4 regions of the Kineococcus rhizosphaerae genome follow, and region 1 is predicted to be linked to each of the others. Evidence: riboswitches for the same ligand, from Rfam matches in the RefSeq annotation. Region 1 holds a riboswitch; each other region holds the start of a gene.
The links. A riboswitch is a leader RNA that binds a small molecule or an ion and turns the genes downstream of it on or off. The one in region 1 is predicted to bind S-adenosylmethionine.
Positions count from the first base shown of each region.

Region 2: another riboswitch for S-adenosylmethionine. It lies ahead of CLV37_RS22190 (FAD/NAD(P)-binding protein); the one in region 1 lies ahead of CLV37_RS18425 (LLM class flavin-dependent oxidoreductase).
Region 3: another riboswitch for S-adenosylmethionine. It lies ahead of sfnG (dimethylsulfone monooxygenase SfnG); the one in region 1 lies ahead of CLV37_RS18425 (LLM class flavin-dependent oxidoreductase).
Region 4: another riboswitch for S-adenosylmethionine. It lies ahead of CLV37_RS09750 (MFS transporter); the one in region 1 lies ahead of CLV37_RS18425 (LLM class flavin-dependent oxidoreductase).

Region 1 covers NZ_PVZF01000009.1:280,698-284,900, reverse strand. The annotation lists gene CLV37_RS18430 (NtaA/DmoA family FMN-dependent monooxygenase) at 1-1,295, opposite strand, end outside; gene CLV37_RS18425 (LLM class flavin-dependent oxidoreductase) at 1,306-2,547, opposite strand; SAM riboswitch class IV at 2,544-2,654, opposite strand; gene CLV37_RS18420 (aminotransferase class V-fold PLP-dependent enzyme) at 2,668-4,020, opposite strand; SAM riboswitch class IV at 4,074-4,187, opposite strand.
Region 2 covers NZ_PVZF01000014.1:3,552-7,754, reverse strand. The annotation lists gene CLV37_RS22195 (amino acid ABC transporter permease) at 1-168, opposite strand, end outside; gene CLV37_RS22190 (FAD/NAD(P)-binding protein) at 165-2,147, opposite strand; SAM riboswitch class I at 2,320-2,414, opposite strand; gene CLV37_RS22185 (ATP-grasp domain-containing protein) at 2,589-3,599, shown strand; gene CLV37_RS22180 (NtaA/DmoA family FMN-dependent monooxygenase) at 3,706-4,203, opposite strand, start outside.
Region 3 covers NZ_PVZF01000008.1:75,239-79,441, reverse strand. The annotation lists gene CLV37_RS16010 (N-acetylmuramoyl-L-alanine amidase) at 1-423, opposite strand, end outside; gene sfnG (dimethylsulfone monooxygenase SfnG) at 479-1,624, opposite strand; SAM riboswitch class I at 1,636-1,718, opposite strand; SAM riboswitch class IV at 1,856-1,965, shown strand; gene CLV37_RS16000 (methionine ABC transporter ATP-binding protein) at 2,110-3,114, shown strand; gene CLV37_RS15995 (methionine ABC transporter permease) at 3,111-3,887, shown strand; gene CLV37_RS15990 (MetQ/NlpA family ABC transporter substrate-binding protein) at 3,877-4,203, shown strand, end outside.
Region 4 covers NZ_PVZF01000004.1:116,336-120,538, reverse strand. The annotation lists gene CLV37_RS27485 (alpha/beta hydrolase) at 1-767, opposite strand, end outside; gene CLV37_RS27480 (SGNH/GDSL hydrolase family protein) at 851-1,651, opposite strand; SAM riboswitch class I at 1,760-1,848, shown strand; gene CLV37_RS09750 (MFS transporter) at 1,853-3,184, shown strand; gene CLV37_RS09745 (LLM class flavin-dependent oxidoreductase) at 3,181-4,203, shown strand, end outside.

The sequences.
Region 1 (4,203 bases):
CGCAGCGAACCCCGTTCCTGCAGCAGCGGGACGACCGTGTCGACGAACTCGTCGAGGCCGGTCGGCACCACGGGCGGGTGCAGGATGAAACCATCGGAGCCGTCGTTCTGGACGAAGTCGTCGAGCTGGTCGGCGACCGTGGTGGGCGTGCCCACGAACGTCGCGCGGGCGGTGACCTCGATGACGGTCTCGCGCAGGTTCAGCCCCCCGCGCGCGGCGATCTCGCGCCAGCGCGCCACGACCGCGTTCAGGTCGGGGTCGTGGATCGCCCGGCCCCTCCAGCGCGGCGGCGCGGTGGTGTCGGCGTCGAACTCCGGCAGCGGACCCTCGGGGTCCAGCTGCGACAGGTCGCGGTTCCAGACCTGCTCGGCCAGCGCGAGGGCGGTGGCGGGGCTGACCTGCTGGTGGGTGAGCTCGCGCGCCTTCTCGGCGGCGTCGGCGGCGCTGTCGCCGAGGACGACACCGGCCGAGGGCAGGATCTTGACGTCGCTCGCCAGGCGCCCGTGACGCACCGCCCGCGCCTTGACGTCGCGGTAGAACGGGACGGCGTCGTCGGTGCGCCGGAAGGGGGAGAAGATCGCGTCGGCGTTGGCGGAGGCGAACTCCCGGCCCTGGTCGGACACGCCGGCCTGGATGATCAGCGGGTGGCCCTGCGGCGGACGGGGGACGTTGAACCGGCCGCGGACGTCGAACTGGTTCGTGTGCAGCTCGAAGGCCCCCACGCCGTGCCGGGCCAGGAACTGCCCGGTGGCGCTGTCGGCCAGGACGTCGCCCGGGCCCCAGGAGTCCCGCAGGGCGCGGACGGCGAGGAGCACCTCCTCGGCCCGCTCGTAGCGCTGCGAGCGGTCGAGGTAGCCGCCGCGCCGGAAGTTCGCGCCCGTGAACGCGTCGAAGCTGGTGACGACGTTCCACGCGGCGCGGCCGCCGGAGAGGTGGTCGAGGGAGGCGAACTCGCGGGCCAGTTCGTAGGGCTCGTTGAACGTGGTGTTGATGGTCCCGGCCAGGCCCAGGTGGTCGGTGACCCCGGCCAGGGCGGCCAGCACCGTGAAGGTGTCCGGCCGGCCCACGACGTCGTTCTCGTAGATCTCGCCCGCGTGCTCGCGCAGCCGCAGGCCCTCGGCCAGGAAGAACAGGTCGAAGAAACCCCGTTCGGCGGTGCGGGCCAGGTGGGCGAAGCTCCGCACGTCGATCTGGCTGCCCGCGGCCGGGTCCTGCCAGACGGTGTGGTGGTTGACGCCGGGCAGGTGGGCGCCGAGGACGATCTGCTTGCGGGGCTTGCCGTCGGGGATGCTCATCGGGTCCTCCTCAGACTGCGGCGTAGCGGTTGACGGGCCTGGCCAGCCCCAGGTGGTCGCGCAGGGTGGTGCCGGTGTACTCCCGGCGGAACACCCCGGCGGACTGCAGCAGCGGCACGACCTCGTCGACGAGCGCGGGCAGGTCGGTGGCGTTCACCGCCGGACGGAACCGGAACCCCTCGATCCCCGCCTCGCGCCACAGCAGCAGACGCTCGACCAGGCCCGCGGGGGAGTCGGCCACGACGAGCGCGTCGGAGCCGAACGCCTCACCGTCGACGGTGTCGAGCCGGTCCAGGCGGTTGCGGGCGGCCGCGGCGTCGGGGCCGAGGGCGACCACGAGGTCGGCGTGGACCTGCAGCGGGGTTCCCGTCCGGCCGACGGCGGCCTCCGCGGCACGCACCTCGGCGACGATCTCGCGGGCGTTCGCCGCCTCGTGCGGCGTCACGAACACGACGTCCGCGCTCGCGGCGGCGAACTCGTACGCGGTCCGCGCGTGCGCCAGTGCGGTCACCACGGGCTGTCCCTGCGGGGGACGGGGCGTGATCGAGGGGCCGAGGACCGAGAACCAGGGGGTCTCGACCGCGACCCGGTGCAGCTTGGTGCGGTCGACGAAGCGTCCCGAGGCGACGTCGCGGATCTCCGCGTCGTCCTCCCAGGAGTCCCAGAGCGCCCGCACGGTGTCGACGACGGCGCGGCCCTCGGCGAACAGGTCCTCGACCGCCGCGGCGACCTCGGGGTCCTGCAACGTCTCGCGGGAGACCACGGGGATCGACCGCCGTCCGAAGAGTTCGGCCTCGTGGGCGCGGGGGGCGATCTGGGCCCGCCAGCCGCCGCGGCCGGAACTGACGTGGTCGAGCGTCGCGAGCGCCTTGGACACGTGGAACGGTTCGGTGTGGGTCGTCGTGACGGTGGGGACCAGACCGACGGCCTGCGTGACCAGCGCCAGCCGGGCCGCGACGAGCAGCGCGTCCAGGCGGCCGGCGACCCGGTCGGTGCGGTCGTCGGGTAGCCCGAAGTGGCTGCCCTGCAGGCTGAAGGAATCCTCGATGGTCACGAGGTCGAACAGCCCGCGTTCGGCCTCGCGGACGGTGTCGCGCCAGAACGCGGCGGTGAACAGCTCGTCGGCGCGGGCGCCGGGTTCGCGCCAGGACGCGGGGTGCCACCCGGTGGACTCCAGGGCCACGGAGAGGTGGAGTTCGGACACGGTTCTCCTCCTGCTGTCTTGACGACACGCAGGCGTCCGGCGGGTCATCGCGCTTGCCGGAGGTCTTCCTCCGGCCGGGTCGTCACCTGGAGCACCCCACCGCGGGGGAGGGTTGCCGACCAGCTAGCCAGGGCTTGTCGCTGGTTCTCGTGACCTTCGCCGGTGAGTTTACCCGAGTTCCGTCACCGGGTCGAGGAACGTCTCGGGGGCGGGCCGGGCGTCGGTGAGCGGACCCCAGTGACCGTCCACCAGGCCGTACTCGAGCTCGGGGCCCGTGGTCACGAACCGCTCCACCGCGGCCACCAGCCGTTCGACGTCGGCCGAGCCGGTCCCGACCCCCGTCGAGGCGCGCAGCCCGCCCGCGACCAGGCCGAGGGAGTTCGCGAACCGGTGCGCGCAGAAGCGCCCGTCGCGCACGCCGATCCCGTGCTCCGCCGACAGGTACGCCGCGACCTCGGAGACCGAGCGGCCCGCGACGGTGAACGTCACGACCCCCACGGCGTCGGCCGGGTGCGCCCGGACGACCTCGACGCCCGGCAGGGCGCTGAGCCCGTCGACGAGCTGGGCGCGCAGCGCGCCCTCGTGACGTTCCAGCGCACCGTCCGGCAGGGCGGCGAGCGTCGCGCAGGCCTGGGCCAGGGCGACGGCGCCGATCACGTTCGGCGACCCGGCCTCGTGCCGGTCCGGGCCGGAGGCCCAGCGCACCGCGTCGTGGCTGACGTCGAGCGTCGCGCCGCCGCCGGCCAGGTACGGCTCGGCCGCGTCGAGCCAGTCGCGGCGGCCGACGAGGGCGCCGGCGCCGAACGGCGCGTACAGCTTGTGCCCGGACAGGGCGATCCAGTCGATCTCGTCGCGGCCGACGTCCACGCGCCGGTGCGGCAGCAGCTGGGCGCCGTCGACGGCGATGCGGGCCCCGGCCGCGTGCGCGGCGCGGGCCAGCCGGCGCAGCGGCAGCACCTCGCCGGTGACGTTGGAGGCGCCCGCGACGGCGAGCAGCGCGTACTGCCCGGTGGCCAGCTCGGCCTCCAGCAGGGCAGCGGTCTCCTCGGCGTCGGCACCGCCGCGCACCACCGTGGTGGCCGCCGAGCGCTGCCAGGGCAGCAGGTTCGCGTGGTGCTCGACGTCCGCGACGAGCACCCGGGCACCGGCGGGGACGGCGCGGGAGAGCAGGTCCAGCGCGTCGGTCGTGCTGCGGGTGAAGACCACGACGTCGTCGGCCCGGGCGCCGAGGAACCGCCCGACCTGCTCGCGGGCCTGCTCGAACAGCGCCGTGGAGACCCGGGACAGGTACCCGGCGCCGCGGTGGACGCTGGCGTAGTGCGGCAGCACCTGCGCGACGCGGGCCGCCACCGCGCTGAGGGCCGGCGCGCTGGCGGCGTTGTCGAGGTTGGCGTAGGTGGCGGTCCCGCCCGTGGCCAGCGGCACCACGGTGTCGGCGCCCACGACCGGCAGCAGCGGGGCCACCGGGCGACAGGCCGCACGAGGGGCGGGACGGCTGGGGGACAGGGTGCTCGTCGACACGAGGTCTCCTCGGGAAGTGGACCCTGCCGGGAGGACCGGGATCACCCCGGCGAGGTCCGCGCTTGCCGGGCCCACCTCGGGACCGGCCAGGTCGTCACCCGGGGCACCCCACCGCGGAGGAGGGTTGCCGGCCAGCGAGCCGGGGCTTGTCGCTGGCACTCATGACCTGAGGGGAGATTGCCA
Region 2 (4,203 bases), on a different contig from region 1:
GGGGTTCGTCACGAGGGCGTTGACGGCCATCGCCGCGACCACCGCGACGACCGCCGTCGCGACCCACCGCCACGGGTGGCGTGCGGGCAGGACCTTGACAGCCCCCGCGGGTTCCTCGGTCGCCAGCGAGCGGCTGGGGGCGGTGCCGGTGCGAGTCGTCTCGCTCATCGACGGTCTCCTGGGAGTTCGGACAGGGCGGTGGGCACGGAGCGGGGCGTGGGGGGCGCAGAGGTCCCGGCCCGCAGCAGGTCCGCGGCGAGCCGGTCGGCCCGCCGGAAGAGCTCGGCGTTCGTGCCCGGCCGGGCGAACGCCGCGGCGGCGCCCTCGCCCGAGACCCAGGCCCCCGTGGCGAAGCGGCGCGGGTGCGGGGACCCGTCGTCGCGGACCAGCCGGCCCCGGCCGTCCACGACGAGCCGGCCGTTCGACAGCCGGGTCTCACCGTCGAGGACCTGGTGGGCCCGCACGTCGCCGCGTTCGCGCAGCCGCGTCAGCAGCACGTCAGAGGTGCGCTCCAGGTCCGGGACGGGCAACCGCGCCTCGACGAGGCCCTGCGCCCGCACCTCGTGGGGCCCGCTGTCCGAGCTGGCGGTGAACGAGCCCGCCCCGGGGTCGGCGACGACGTTCAGCCCGGCCCCGAGGAACCGCAGCAGTCCGGCGCGGGCCAGGGCGGACAGCTGCCGCAACCGCTGCGGCGGCGGCCCGCTGGCGACGTAGCTGAAGAACCCGTGCCACCAGCCGTCGACGTCCAGGGCCGAGGACCGGGCGTTGAGCCGCCCGGCGGCGTGCAGACCGGCGGTCACGACGTAGGCGGACAGCAGGGCCGCGACGACCGCGGCGTCGGGGGAGTGGCGCGCATCGGCCCGCCGGGTCCGGTCGTCCTCGAGGTGCTGCAGGACGCGCTCGTGGACCTCGTCCCCGGACGTCCCCCACCACCCGTCCAGCGGCCGGTCCAGCTCGGCGGCGTCGAAGCGGTCGGCGGGGTCGGGGACGGAGCGTTCGACGAGGTCGTCGACCTCGGCCGAGCCCCAGGCCGCGCGGGAGAACCGGGCGTCGAACTCGGCCGCGGCCAGCGCGGTGCGTCCGGGGTGGCTGCGGAACAGCTCGCGGTAGTGGGCCCCGGCCAGTTCCTTGACGATCAGCGGCCACAGGTCCGCCCGCAGGTCCAGCGGGGCGTCCCCGTGCAGGTCCGCGACGGTCTGCGCCGAGTAGTGGCGCGGCAGCCCGAGGTCCTTCGGGGTCTCGTAACCGATCTTCGAGCGGTACGGGACGCCGCGTCGCGAGCCGACGTGCAGCCGCGGTTCCCGGCCGCTGGGGTGGTAGTCCAGGGAGCCGTCCGGGCGTTCCGTGAACCGCCCGCCGCGGCCCTCGGTCAGGCGCACCACGAGGTCGACGAAGGCCAGGCCCATGCCGACCACGACGACGTCCGAGCCCGGGCGCAGGACGTCGAGGTCCTGGTCGCCGGTGTAGCCCGGGCGCACGTAGGCCAGGCCGTGGGTGCGGGCGAACGTCGCGATGCGCCGTTCGCGGGGACCGGGCCGGACGTCGAGGTGCCCCTGGACGAGCAGCACCGCGTCGACCGTCAGGGTCTCCTCCTGCCCGGCCAGGTGCAGCACCTGACGGCCGTCGCGGGGGTCGTCGGTCAGGTCCAGGACGGTCCGGGCGTGCCGGTGGACCCGCACCCCCGCGGGCAGCCCGGCCAGCGTGCGGGCCCACGCGTCGGCGAAGTACCCGCTGGCGAGGCGGCGCGAGGTGAAGGACCCGGGTTCGTGGCGCAGCACCTCCTCGCGCAGCAGGTCGTCACCGGCGGCGGCCGCGTCGTGCACGAGGTCGGCGCGGTTCTCGTGGACCCACCCGGCCAGCGACGGGCCGCGCAGCACGGGTTCGGCCAGGCCGGTGACGGACTCGTCGGGCAGGACGCTGATGTCCGCGGCCCGCGAGTTCATCCACAGCAACGGGTCCTGGGCCTGGCGCCACACCCGGCCGGCGCCGGAGTCGTACGGGTCCACCACGTGGACGTCGAGGACGGACCCGTCGTCGGCCGCGGCGTGCTGGGCGCCGAGACGCTGCAGGAGGACGAGGGTCCGCGGACCGGCACCGACGACGCCGAGGGAACGGGACGGTGATGGGGACGGGGGAGTGCGTGACAAGGGGGTGCTCCGGAGGTCCGCGCCGACACCGGCGCAGGGGACGTCCGCGGGCGGGGCCGCGACGGACGGGGGTCAGACCCCCGCACAGACCGCCGAGCTCAGACGACCCAGGTCGACGTGGCGCCGGCGGACCAGCAGGCTCCCGGGTGCGGTGCGGGCACTCATCTCGCGACTCCCATCGGTCCTGGCGGAAGCACCCTCGCCCGACGGGTCGGGGGGTTGCTGCGACGTCGACGAGCCAGGTCTCTCGGTCGCTCTGGATGGACGGTTCGAAACTATCCCACCGGAGCGGGTTTCTCCAAGCGCCGGACCGCCCGCACGGACCGTCCCGGGTGGTGAAGCGCTTCCATGCCGGCTGTCGGGCGGACCCACCGCGGGAGGTGGTTCCCTGGCCGGGGTGGCACCCTGGACCGAGAGCTCCCGAACCCCCGGAGGAACCGCATGACCGTCGTCGAGGACACCCGTCGGTGGAGCTTCGCCGCCGACGCCGAACCCCGCGTGCACGTCGTCCACGAGAACCCGGAGTGGTTCCCGCCCTTCGAGGCGGCCCTGCGCGCCGCCGGCGTCCCGTTCCAGGAGGTGCTGCTCACCGACGGTTCCCTCGACCTGGACGCTGAACCGGCCCCGGGCGTCTACTGGTCGCGCCTGAGCGCGTCCGCGCACACCCGGGGCAACGCCCGCACCAAGGAGTACACGCGCGCCGTGGTCGCCTGGCTGGAGGGGTGGGGGCGGCGTGTCGTGGGTGGGTCCCGTGTGGTGGAGCTCGAAGTGAGCAAGGTTGCGCAGCACGCCCTGCTGCGCCGCAACGGGTTCGACGTCCCCCGCACGCTCGCCGTGTTCGGCCGCGACGACCTGTCGACGCGTGCCCGTGAGCTCGAGGCGCCGTTCATCACCAAGCACAACCAGGGTGGCAAGGGCCTGGGCGTCCGGCGCTTCGACACGCACGACGAGTTCGACGCGTACGTCGCCTCGCCGGACTTCGAGGAACCGGCCGACGGGATCACCCTGCTGCAGGAGTACCTGCGCTCGGCCCAGCCGTTCATCACGCGCGCCGAGTTCGTCGGGGGCCGCTTCGTCTACGCGGTGCGCGTCGACACCTCCGCGGGGAGCTTCGAACTGTGCCCCGCCGACGCCTGCGAGGTCCCGACCTCCGGGCAGACGCTCGAGGCGTGCGTCGTCGACTCGCCGCAAGGGTTGTTCTCGCTGCGCGAGGAGATCACCGCGGACACCCCGCTCGTGAAGCGGTACGAGGACCTGCTGCGCGGGGCCGGCATCGAGATCGCCGGGATCGAGTTCCTGGAGACCGCCGACGGGCGCACGGTGACGTACGACGTCAACACGAACACGAACTACAACCCCGCCGTCGAGGCCGTCGCGCCGCGGTCGGGTCCCGGGGAGATCGCGGCGTACCTCGGCGCGCTCCTGCGCACCGAGACCTCGCACCGCCCCTGACGCCCACCGCCCCCGAATCCCGCCGAAGGCACACCTCGCGCCCTGAACTGCTGGTGATCAGGGCGCGAGGTGTGCCTTCGGCGCGGGGGAGCAGCCGGTAACGCGGTCAGCGGCGGGTGAGGGGCGCCCGCAGGCCGAGGTGCTCGCGCAGGGTGTCCCCGACGTACTCGATCGGGTAGGCGCCGCGGTCTTGCAGCGCCGGGACGAGCTGGTCGACGATGTCGTCCAGCCCGCTCGGGACCAGGTACGGCGTGATGTTGAAACCGTTGCTGGCGCCCGAACGCACCCAGAAGGTGAGTTCGTCGGCCAGCTGCGAGGCGGTCCCCGCGAAACCGCGCTCGGAGGAGTGGTGCAGGACCAGTTCGCGCAGCGAGAACTTGTTCTCCTCGGCGACCGCCCGCCACTGCTGCGCCAGGCTCCGCGCGTTCGCGCCCGCGCGGTGGGCCCCGCGCGTCCCGTCGATGTCCTCGATGACCGGGTCGTGCGCCGGCAGCGGACCGTCGGGGTCGTAGCCGGACAGGTCCTCGCCCCACACCTGGCCCACGAGGGACAGCGCGGTGGCGGGGGTGACCTGCTGCTCGAGGACCCAGCGGGCCTTCTCCTC
Region 3 (4,203 bases), on a different contig from region 1:
CGAGACGGCCAGCGCGGCGCCCGCGTCGTCGGCCAGCGCCGCCCGGGCGTCGACGCACGGACCGACCCCGGTGTCGTCGGTCCGCGTCATGACGACCGTGGTCCCCCGCGCCCGCAGCAGGTCGGCGACGCGGACGGCGACGTCGAAGGCGTAGGCGTGCTCGGGGTAGCCGTCGTCCGTGGACGTCCCCGTGGTGTTGCAGGGCTTCTCGAACCCCCCGGCGGGCACGAGCGCGCCGATCTGCTCCGGGTGCGTCGCGTTGCCGCCGTTGTGCCCGGGGTCGAGGACGACGACCGGGGCGGGCGGGGCCGGGGTGGCCGCGACGGGGGCCGGGTCGGAGGACGGCGGGGATTGCGCGGGAGCGGGGGCCGAGCACGCGGTGAGCAGACCCGCGAGGAGGACGAGGACCGGGACGCACCGCACGCCCTCAGCCAACCACGGGCGGGCGACGGTCTGCACGACCGCGCCCGCCGCGGGCTCAGGCCGGCACGGGCGTGGTGGCCGCGCGCACGGCCTCGTCGAGCTCGGCCCCCAGCTGCAGGTCCTCGCCCGCCGCCAGCCGCGCCTCGAGCTCGCGCACGCGGGGGATGACGAGTTCGCCGAACGCCTCGACCTCCTCCTTGACGTGCAGGAAGGCCAGCAGCAGCAGGTCCACGCCGACGAGGCGGTAGGCCAGGACCCGGCGGGCGACCTCGTCGGGGGTGCCGACCAGGCCGGTGCGGAAACCGTCGTTGTACTGCACGAGGTCGCGGAACTCGCTGTCGGCCCACATGCCCCTGCCGTCCTTCGTGGAGTTCCCCGCCTCGCGCACGGCGGCCCCGAACCCCTCGACCTTGGTGCGGTCGGCCTTGGCGATGATCTCCTCCAGGACCGCCTCGGCCTCGGCGCGGGTCTCGCGCACGAGTGCGAAACCGTTCAGGCCGAACCGGATCGAGCGGCCGTTCAGCGCGGCCTGCGCCGACACCTCGCGCACCCCGGCGGCGGCCCCGGCCAGGGACTTGCCGTTCATGAAGTACCAGTCGGACACGCGCCCCGCCATGGCCTGCGCCGCGGTGGAGTTCCCGCCCTGGAACAGTTCCGGGGCGACCTTCGGCTGCGGGCGGAACGTGATGTCGGAGGCGCTGAAGAACTCTCCGGACTGGCTGTAGCCGTCCTGGCTCCACACCCCGCGCAGCAGCTCGATGAACTCCTCGGACTGCCGGTACCGGTCGTCGTGCTCGTGCCAGGTGACGCCGAGCTGCGTCGCCTCGTCCTTGAACCAGCCGGAGACGACGTTCAGCGCAAGACGGCCGTTCGTCAGTTCCTGCGCGGTGGCGGCGAACTTCGCGAGCACGCCGGGGTGCCAGAAGAACGGGTGGACGGCCGCGATGACCTTCAGCCGCTCGGTCGCGAGCAGCAGCGCGAGGGAGAACGAGGTCGACTCGTGCTGGGCGTCGGCGCCGTAGGAGGCGAGGTAGCGCACCTGCGTCAGGGCGTACTCGAAACCGACGCGCTCGGCGGCGCGGGCCACCTCGACGTTGTAGGCGGGGTCGTGGCTGGTGCGCTGCTCGATCGTGGAGACGACGAGGCCGCCGGAGACATTGGGGACCCAGTAGGCGAACTTGAGCGGCTCGTGCAGGGACATGACGCGGCACTCCTCCATCGGTCCTGGCGGTAGCACCCCCGTGGGGTTGCTGCGGCGTCGTCGAGCCAGGTCTCTCAGCCGCTCTGGATGGGATCGCCGCAGCGTACCCCGTCCCGGACGGCCACCGCGGCCCCTCTTTTCGGTACTCAGTCTCAACATGTTGCCGCACAACGGTTGTCGAACACCCGAACCGCTTGACGTCCTTCGGGCGGACCTGCCATGGTCAGCCCAGGTCATGAGCGCCAGCGTCAAGCCCCGGCTCGCTGGCCGGCAACCCTGATCCGTCGTGGGGTGCTCCGGGTGAGGACCAGGTCCGTGGGAGCCACGGACAAGGACGAGACCCGGAGACCGGTGTGCCGAAGGCCTGTCGACGCTCGCGCTGAGCGTTCCCTGAACCTCCCCTGAAATCTCCGCAGCCGGGCCGTCGCCCGGTCGCTGCCGCACGCCCGTGCCCCCACCACCCGGACGCCGCCCCGGAGGACGACGTGATCGAACTGCGCCACCTCACCAAGACGTACGGCGACGCGCCGCACGTCACCACCGTGCTCGACCGGCTCGACCTGACCGTCCCCGCCGGCAGCATCACCGCCGTCGTCGGCCCCAGCGGCGCCGGCAAGAGCACCCTCGCCCAGTGCGTGACGCTGCTGACGCGGCCCACCTCCGGGTCGGTCGTCGTCGCCGGTCAGGACCTCACCGGCCTCGGCGAGAGCAGGCTGCGCGAGGCCCGGCGCCGCATCGGGACGATCTTCCAGTCCGACGGCCTGCAGACCCGCCGCACGGCCGCGCAGAACGTGGAACTCCCGCTGCGCTACCTCGGCGTGGTCCCCCGCGACCGCAGGAGGCGGGTCGCCGAACTCCTCGACCGCGTCGGGCTGGCCGGGTTCGCCGACCGCTACCCGCACGAACTGTCCGGGGGGCAGCGCCAACGCGTCGGCATCGCCCGCGCCCTGGCGCTGCGGCCCACCGTCCTGCTCGCGGACGAGGCCACGTCGGGCCTGGACCCGCAGGCCACCGCGTCCATCACCGCCCTGCTGCGGGGCCTGCGCGACGACCTGGGCCTGGCCATCCTGTTCATCACCCACGAGATGGACACCATCGTCGACGTCGCCGACACCGTGGCACGTCTGGACCACGGCCGCATCGTCGAGAACGCCCCCCTGCTGGACGTCCTGCGCGACCCGGGGTCGCCCGTGGGGGCGGCGCTGCTGCCCCGGCGGCCGGTCGCCGCGAGCGCCGGCCTCGTCGTGTGGGAGGTCCACTACCGCGGCGACGACGTGCCGGCCGACTGGCTGACGAGCGCGTCCCGGGAACTGGGCCACGACCTCGCCCTGCTGGGCGCGTCGGTCGGCACCGTCGCGGGGAGCACCGTCGGCCACGCCACCCTCGGCGTGCCGCGGGCCCTCGACGCCGCGGCCCTGCGGGCCGCCTTCACCCGCCGCGGGCTGCACGCGCAGGTCGCGCCCACCGCCCGGGAACTGGACCTCGTGTGATCCCCCTCGCCCTGCCCTCGACGTTCGCGGCCGCCTCGAGCCTCGACACCCCGCTGGACCGGATCCCGGCGCTGATCGCCCCCGCGCTCGTCGACACCCTGCTCATGGTGGGGATCGTCATGGCGGTCGTCGTGCTGCTCGGGGTCCCGATCGGCGTCCTCGTGCACAACCTCGCCCCCGGTGGACTGCTGGAGAACCGCGCCGCGCACACGGTGCTCAGCTGGGTCGTCAGCACCGGCCGGTCGCTGCCGTTCCTCGTCCTCATGGCCGCGCTCGTGCCGTTCACCCGCTTCGTCACCGGGACGAACATCGGGATCCGTGCCGCCGTCGTGCCGATGGTCCTGGCGGGGACCGCGTTCTTCAGCCGCATCGTGGAGAACTCGCTGCGCTCGGTGCCGCCGAACCTCGTGGCGGTCGCCCAGGCGTCGGGCGCCTCCCCGCTGCAGGTCATCACGACCGTGCAGCTGTCCGAGGCGGCGCCGTCGATCATCGGCGGCCTGACCATCAACACGATCGCGATGATCGAGTACTCGGCCATCGCCGGGACCATCGGCGCCGGCGGCATCGGGTACGTCGCGGTCACCTACGGGTACCAGCGCTTCGACCACGCCGTCATGCTCGCCACGATCGTCGTCCTCGTCGCGCTCGTCGCGACCGTCCAGCTCGTGGGTGACGCCGTCGCCCGCGCCGCCGACCCCCGCACCCGCCGCCGTCCGGCGCGCACCCGCACCGCCCCCCGCGACACCGTCCAGGAGAAGACCCTTGTCCACTGAAACCCGCCCGACCCCCACCGACGACCACGGGTTCGAGGTCCGCCGGCGCAGGCTCTGGCCGTTCGTCGCCGGCGGTGCCGTCGTCGTCCTCGGCGTCGCCGCCGCCCTGGTCGTCCCCCGCCTCGGTGGCGAGCAGACCGCGAACACCCGGGCCGGGGCGACGCTGTACGTCGCCACGGCCGAGGGGAACGCCCGCGAGCAGGCGCTCATCGAGTACATCGCGAAGGACGTGGCTCCCGCGCACGGCATCACGGTCGCGTTCAAGGCCCTGGCCGACTCCAACACCATCAACCGCGCCGTCAGCGACGGCGAGGTC
Region 4 (4,203 bases), on a different contig from region 1:
TGCAGCATCGTCACCTCGTTGGCGCACCAGCCCCCCATCGACAGGCCGATGCTCGCCCAGCCGTCCGCGTTCCGGCTGGTCGTCCAGTGGCTCTCGACGTAGGCGGGCACGTCCCGCGCCAGCCACGTCTCCAGCTGCGGTTCGCCCGCCGGGCCGTCGACGCACTCGGTGTCGCGGCCCGCGGGGATCTCCAGGTCGGGGACGACGACGATCGACTCGGCGAGCTGGTGGTCGGCCACGGCCCCGTCGAGGGCTGGCAGGACCTTCATCGCGTCCAGCCACTGCTGGGGGGTGCCGGGCCAGCCGTGGAAGGCCTCCAGGACGGGGTAGCCGCCCGCGGGCGCCTTCACCTTCCCGTAGTCCTTCGGCAGCACGACGAGGACCTGGCCGGTGGTCCCGGACGCCGGGCCGGGGACGTCGACGCTGACCACGCGGCCGTCGTAGCCGTCCAGGGGCCGGGGGTGGACGTCGTCGACGGGGGTCGAGCCCTGCGTCGTCCCGCCGGCGGCGGTGGTCGTGGTCGTGGTCGTCGCGTGCTCGAGGCCCAGCAGGTCCGACCAGGACGAGTACAGGCCGAACTGGCTGTTGACGACGAGGAAGACCGCGACCAGGACGGTCGCGTTGACGCCGACCAGGGACGCCGTGCGGGCCAGCAGGCCCAGGACGCCGCGGCGCGCGAGGCCGCGCCAGAAGACGATGACCGCCACCAGGGCCAGGGCGGCGACGCCGATGGCCACCCCCTGAGTGGTCGTGCTGGACAGGCTCACTGCGACTCCCCCCGAGCCGGACGCGGGCACGAGTGCGTGCCTGCACCGATCATCGATCCGGGCGGGCGCACCGGCGGTCGTTCTCAGGGGATGTTCGGTGAACCTGTGGCGTTCTCCCGGTGCAGGGCGGCCAGCACGGCGGCGGCGATGGCCTCGTGGCCGGCGGTGTCGGGGTGGTCGCCGTCGTCGGCCAGCAGGGCCGTCGGGTCCTGCGCGCCGTCGGGGCCGTGGAAGACGGGCCGCAGGCCCACGACGGTGGCGCGCGGCCCGACGACGGCCGCGAGGCGGTCGTCGAACGCGTCCGTCAGCTCGTCCTGCACCTGCTCCTGCGGGCCCGTGTAGGTCCGGGCGGCCACGTCCCCGTCGAGCCCGACGGCCCAGTAGTCCAGGACGACGACGCGGGCGCCCGTGGGGCCGAGCCGGTCCAGCGTCGCGGTCACCCGGTCCACGGCGTCGTCGACCGCGGTGTCGACCTGGGCGGGCGTGGGCAGCGGGTCGGCGTCGACGAACGGCGCGAGGTCGTTGGCCCCGGTCTCGAGCAGGACGAGGTCGCCGCCGCCGATGGTCGCCAGGCTGTCCTGCGCGGTCTGCGCGGTGTCGGTGGAGGTCGCCCCGTCCTCGGCGAGCTGGTCGAGGGACCAGGCCGGGCCGAGCGCCTGCGCGACGAGGGCGGGGTAGGGGTCGCAGTCGCAGTGGGCGCCGCTGGGCACGGAGTCGCCGAGGGCCACGACCTTCGCCGTGGCCACGCCCTGCGCGGTGGCCGCGCCGGGGACGCCGGGGGGTCCGGCGGCGGCGCGCGGGGAGGTGGGGTCCGCGGGGACGGCGGCGGCGACGCAGCCGAGCAGGAGGACGAAGACGGCTCCGAAGCGTGTCGATCCCCTCACACGGCGCACCGTCCCACCCCCGCCTGTGACGAACCTCTGAACCGCACGTGGTCCCGGGCTCCCCGGGACGCGGTTTGCCCACCCGATCATCCCGTCGTAGGTTCGGCGCAGCCATCCAGAGCGACCGAGAGACCCGGCTCGTCGACGTCGCAGCAACCACCCGCGAGGGCAGGTGCTACCGCCGGGACCGATGGGAGCCCCGTGAGCACCACGCAGTCCTCCGACGTCCTCGTGCGCCCCGGCGCCCGCCTGGCGCGCCGCCGAGCCGCCCTCGGCAGCTTCGTCGGCACCACGATCGAGTGGTACGACTACTACCTCTACGGCACCGCGGCCGCCCTCGTCCTCGGGCCGCTGTTCTTCCCGACCGTCGGCGGCGCGGTCGGCGTCATCGCCGCCTTCGCCACCTACGCCGTCGGGTTCGTGGCCCGCCCGCTCGGCGGCGCCGTCGCCGGCCACCTCGGCGACCGCCTGGGCCGCAAGGTCGTCCTCGTCGCCTCGCTGCTGACCATGGGCGTCTCGACGGCCGCGATCGGCGTGCTGCCCACCCACGCCCAGGTCGGGGTCTGGGCGCCCGTCCTGCTCGTCCTGTGCCGGCTCCTGCAGGGCTTCTCCGCCGGCGGGGAGTGGGGCGGGGCCGTCCTGCTGTCCGTCGAGCACGCCCCGCCCGGGCGCCGCGGGCTGTTCGGGGCGATCCCGCAGATGGGCTCGGCCGCCGGGATGGTGCTGGCCAGCGGCGGGTTCTGGCTGGCCCGCGCCCTGACCAGCGACGACGCCTTCCTGGCCTGGGGCTGGCGCGTCCCCTTCCTGGCCAGCGCCGTCCTCGTCGTCGTCGGCCTGCTGATCCGCCTGAAGGTCACCGACTCCCCGGCCTTCACGGCGTTGCGCGAGGCCGACGCCACGGCCCACCGGCCCGTCGCGGAGGTGCTGCGGCGCAACCGGCGCGGTGTGCTCCTGACCACCGGCATGCGGCTGGGGCAGAACGGCGCGTACGTCCTCTACACCGTCTTCGCCCTCAGCTACCTGACGAACCACGTCCGCTCCGACGGCGCCGACGTCGGCCTGCTCGCCGTCCTCGTGGCCTCGGTGCTGAGCCTGGCCGCGACCCCGCTGTGGGGGCTGCTGTCCGACCGGATCGGCCGCCGGCCCGTCTACCTGTTCGGGGCGGTGCTCACCGCGGTGTTCACCGTCCCCGCCTTCCTGCTGCTCGACACGGGGTCGACGGTCCTGATCGTCGGCGCGGTCGTCATCGCGATCAACCTCGGCCACGACAGCCAGTACGGCGCGCAGGGCGCGTTCTTCGCCGAGCAGTTCGACGACCGCACCCGCTACAGCGGGGCGTCGCTGGGGTACTCGATCGGGGCCGTCCTCGGCGGTGGCCTGACGCCCCTCATCGCCGCCTCGCTGCTGGCGGCCGGGGGCGGACGCCCGTGGCTGGTCGCGGGCTACCTCTCGCTCCTGGCGGTCCTGACGACCGTCTCGGCCGCGCTCACCCGCGAGACCGCGCACGCGCCCCTGGACGCGGGTGCCCGGTGAACCCGTTGCGGCTGAACGCCTTCACGATGGCCTGCGTCGGGCACCAGGCCGCCGGCCTGTGGTCGCGCCCGGAGGACCGCAGCGCCGACTACCGCACGCTGCGGCACTGGACCGACCTCGCCCAGCTCCTCGAGCGCGGCGGGTTCGACGCGCTGTTCCTCGCCGACGTCCTCGGCACCTACGACGTCTACGCCGGCTCGCGCGACGCGGCCGTGCGCGGCGCCGTGCAGGTGCCCGTCAACGACCCGCTGGCCGCGGTCTCGGCCATGGCGGCCGTCACGCGGACCCTCGGCTTCGGGCTGACCGTCACGACGACCTACGAGCAGCCGTACTCGCTGGCCCGGCGGCTGACGACGCTGGACCACCTCACCGACGGCCGCGTCGCGTGGAACGTCGTGACCGGCTACCTCGACTCCGCCGCCAGGAACCTGGGTTTCTCCGCGCAGGTCGCCCACGACGAGCGGTACGACGTCGCCGAGGAGTACCTCGAGGTCTGCTACAAGCTGTGGGAGGGGTCCTGGGAGGACGACGCCGTCGTGCGCGACACCGCGCGCGGCGTCTACGCCGACCCCGCCAAGGTCCACGACATCGACCACCACGGCCGCTACTTCGACGTGCCCGGCGCGTTCCTGTGCGAACCGTCCCCGCAGCGCACGCCCGTGATCTTCCAGGCGGGGTCCTCCCCGCGCGGGCAGGAGTTCGCCGCCCGGCACGCCGAGTGCGTCTTCGTCATCGCGCCCACCGCCGCGATCGCCCGCCGGTCGGTGGACTCGTTGCGCCGCAAGATCTCCGAAGCCGGTCGCGACCCCCGCTCGGTCGCCGTGTACGCCGGCCTGACCGCCGTCGTGCGCAGCACCGACGCCGAGGCGCGGGCCCTGCTGGCCGACTACCGCGAGCACGCCAGCCGCGAGGGGGCCCTCGCGCTGTTCGGCGGCTGGACCGGGGTCGACCTCGCCGGTCTGGACCCCGGCGAGACGCTGCAGCACGTCACCACCGACGCCAACCGCTCCGCGCTGCGC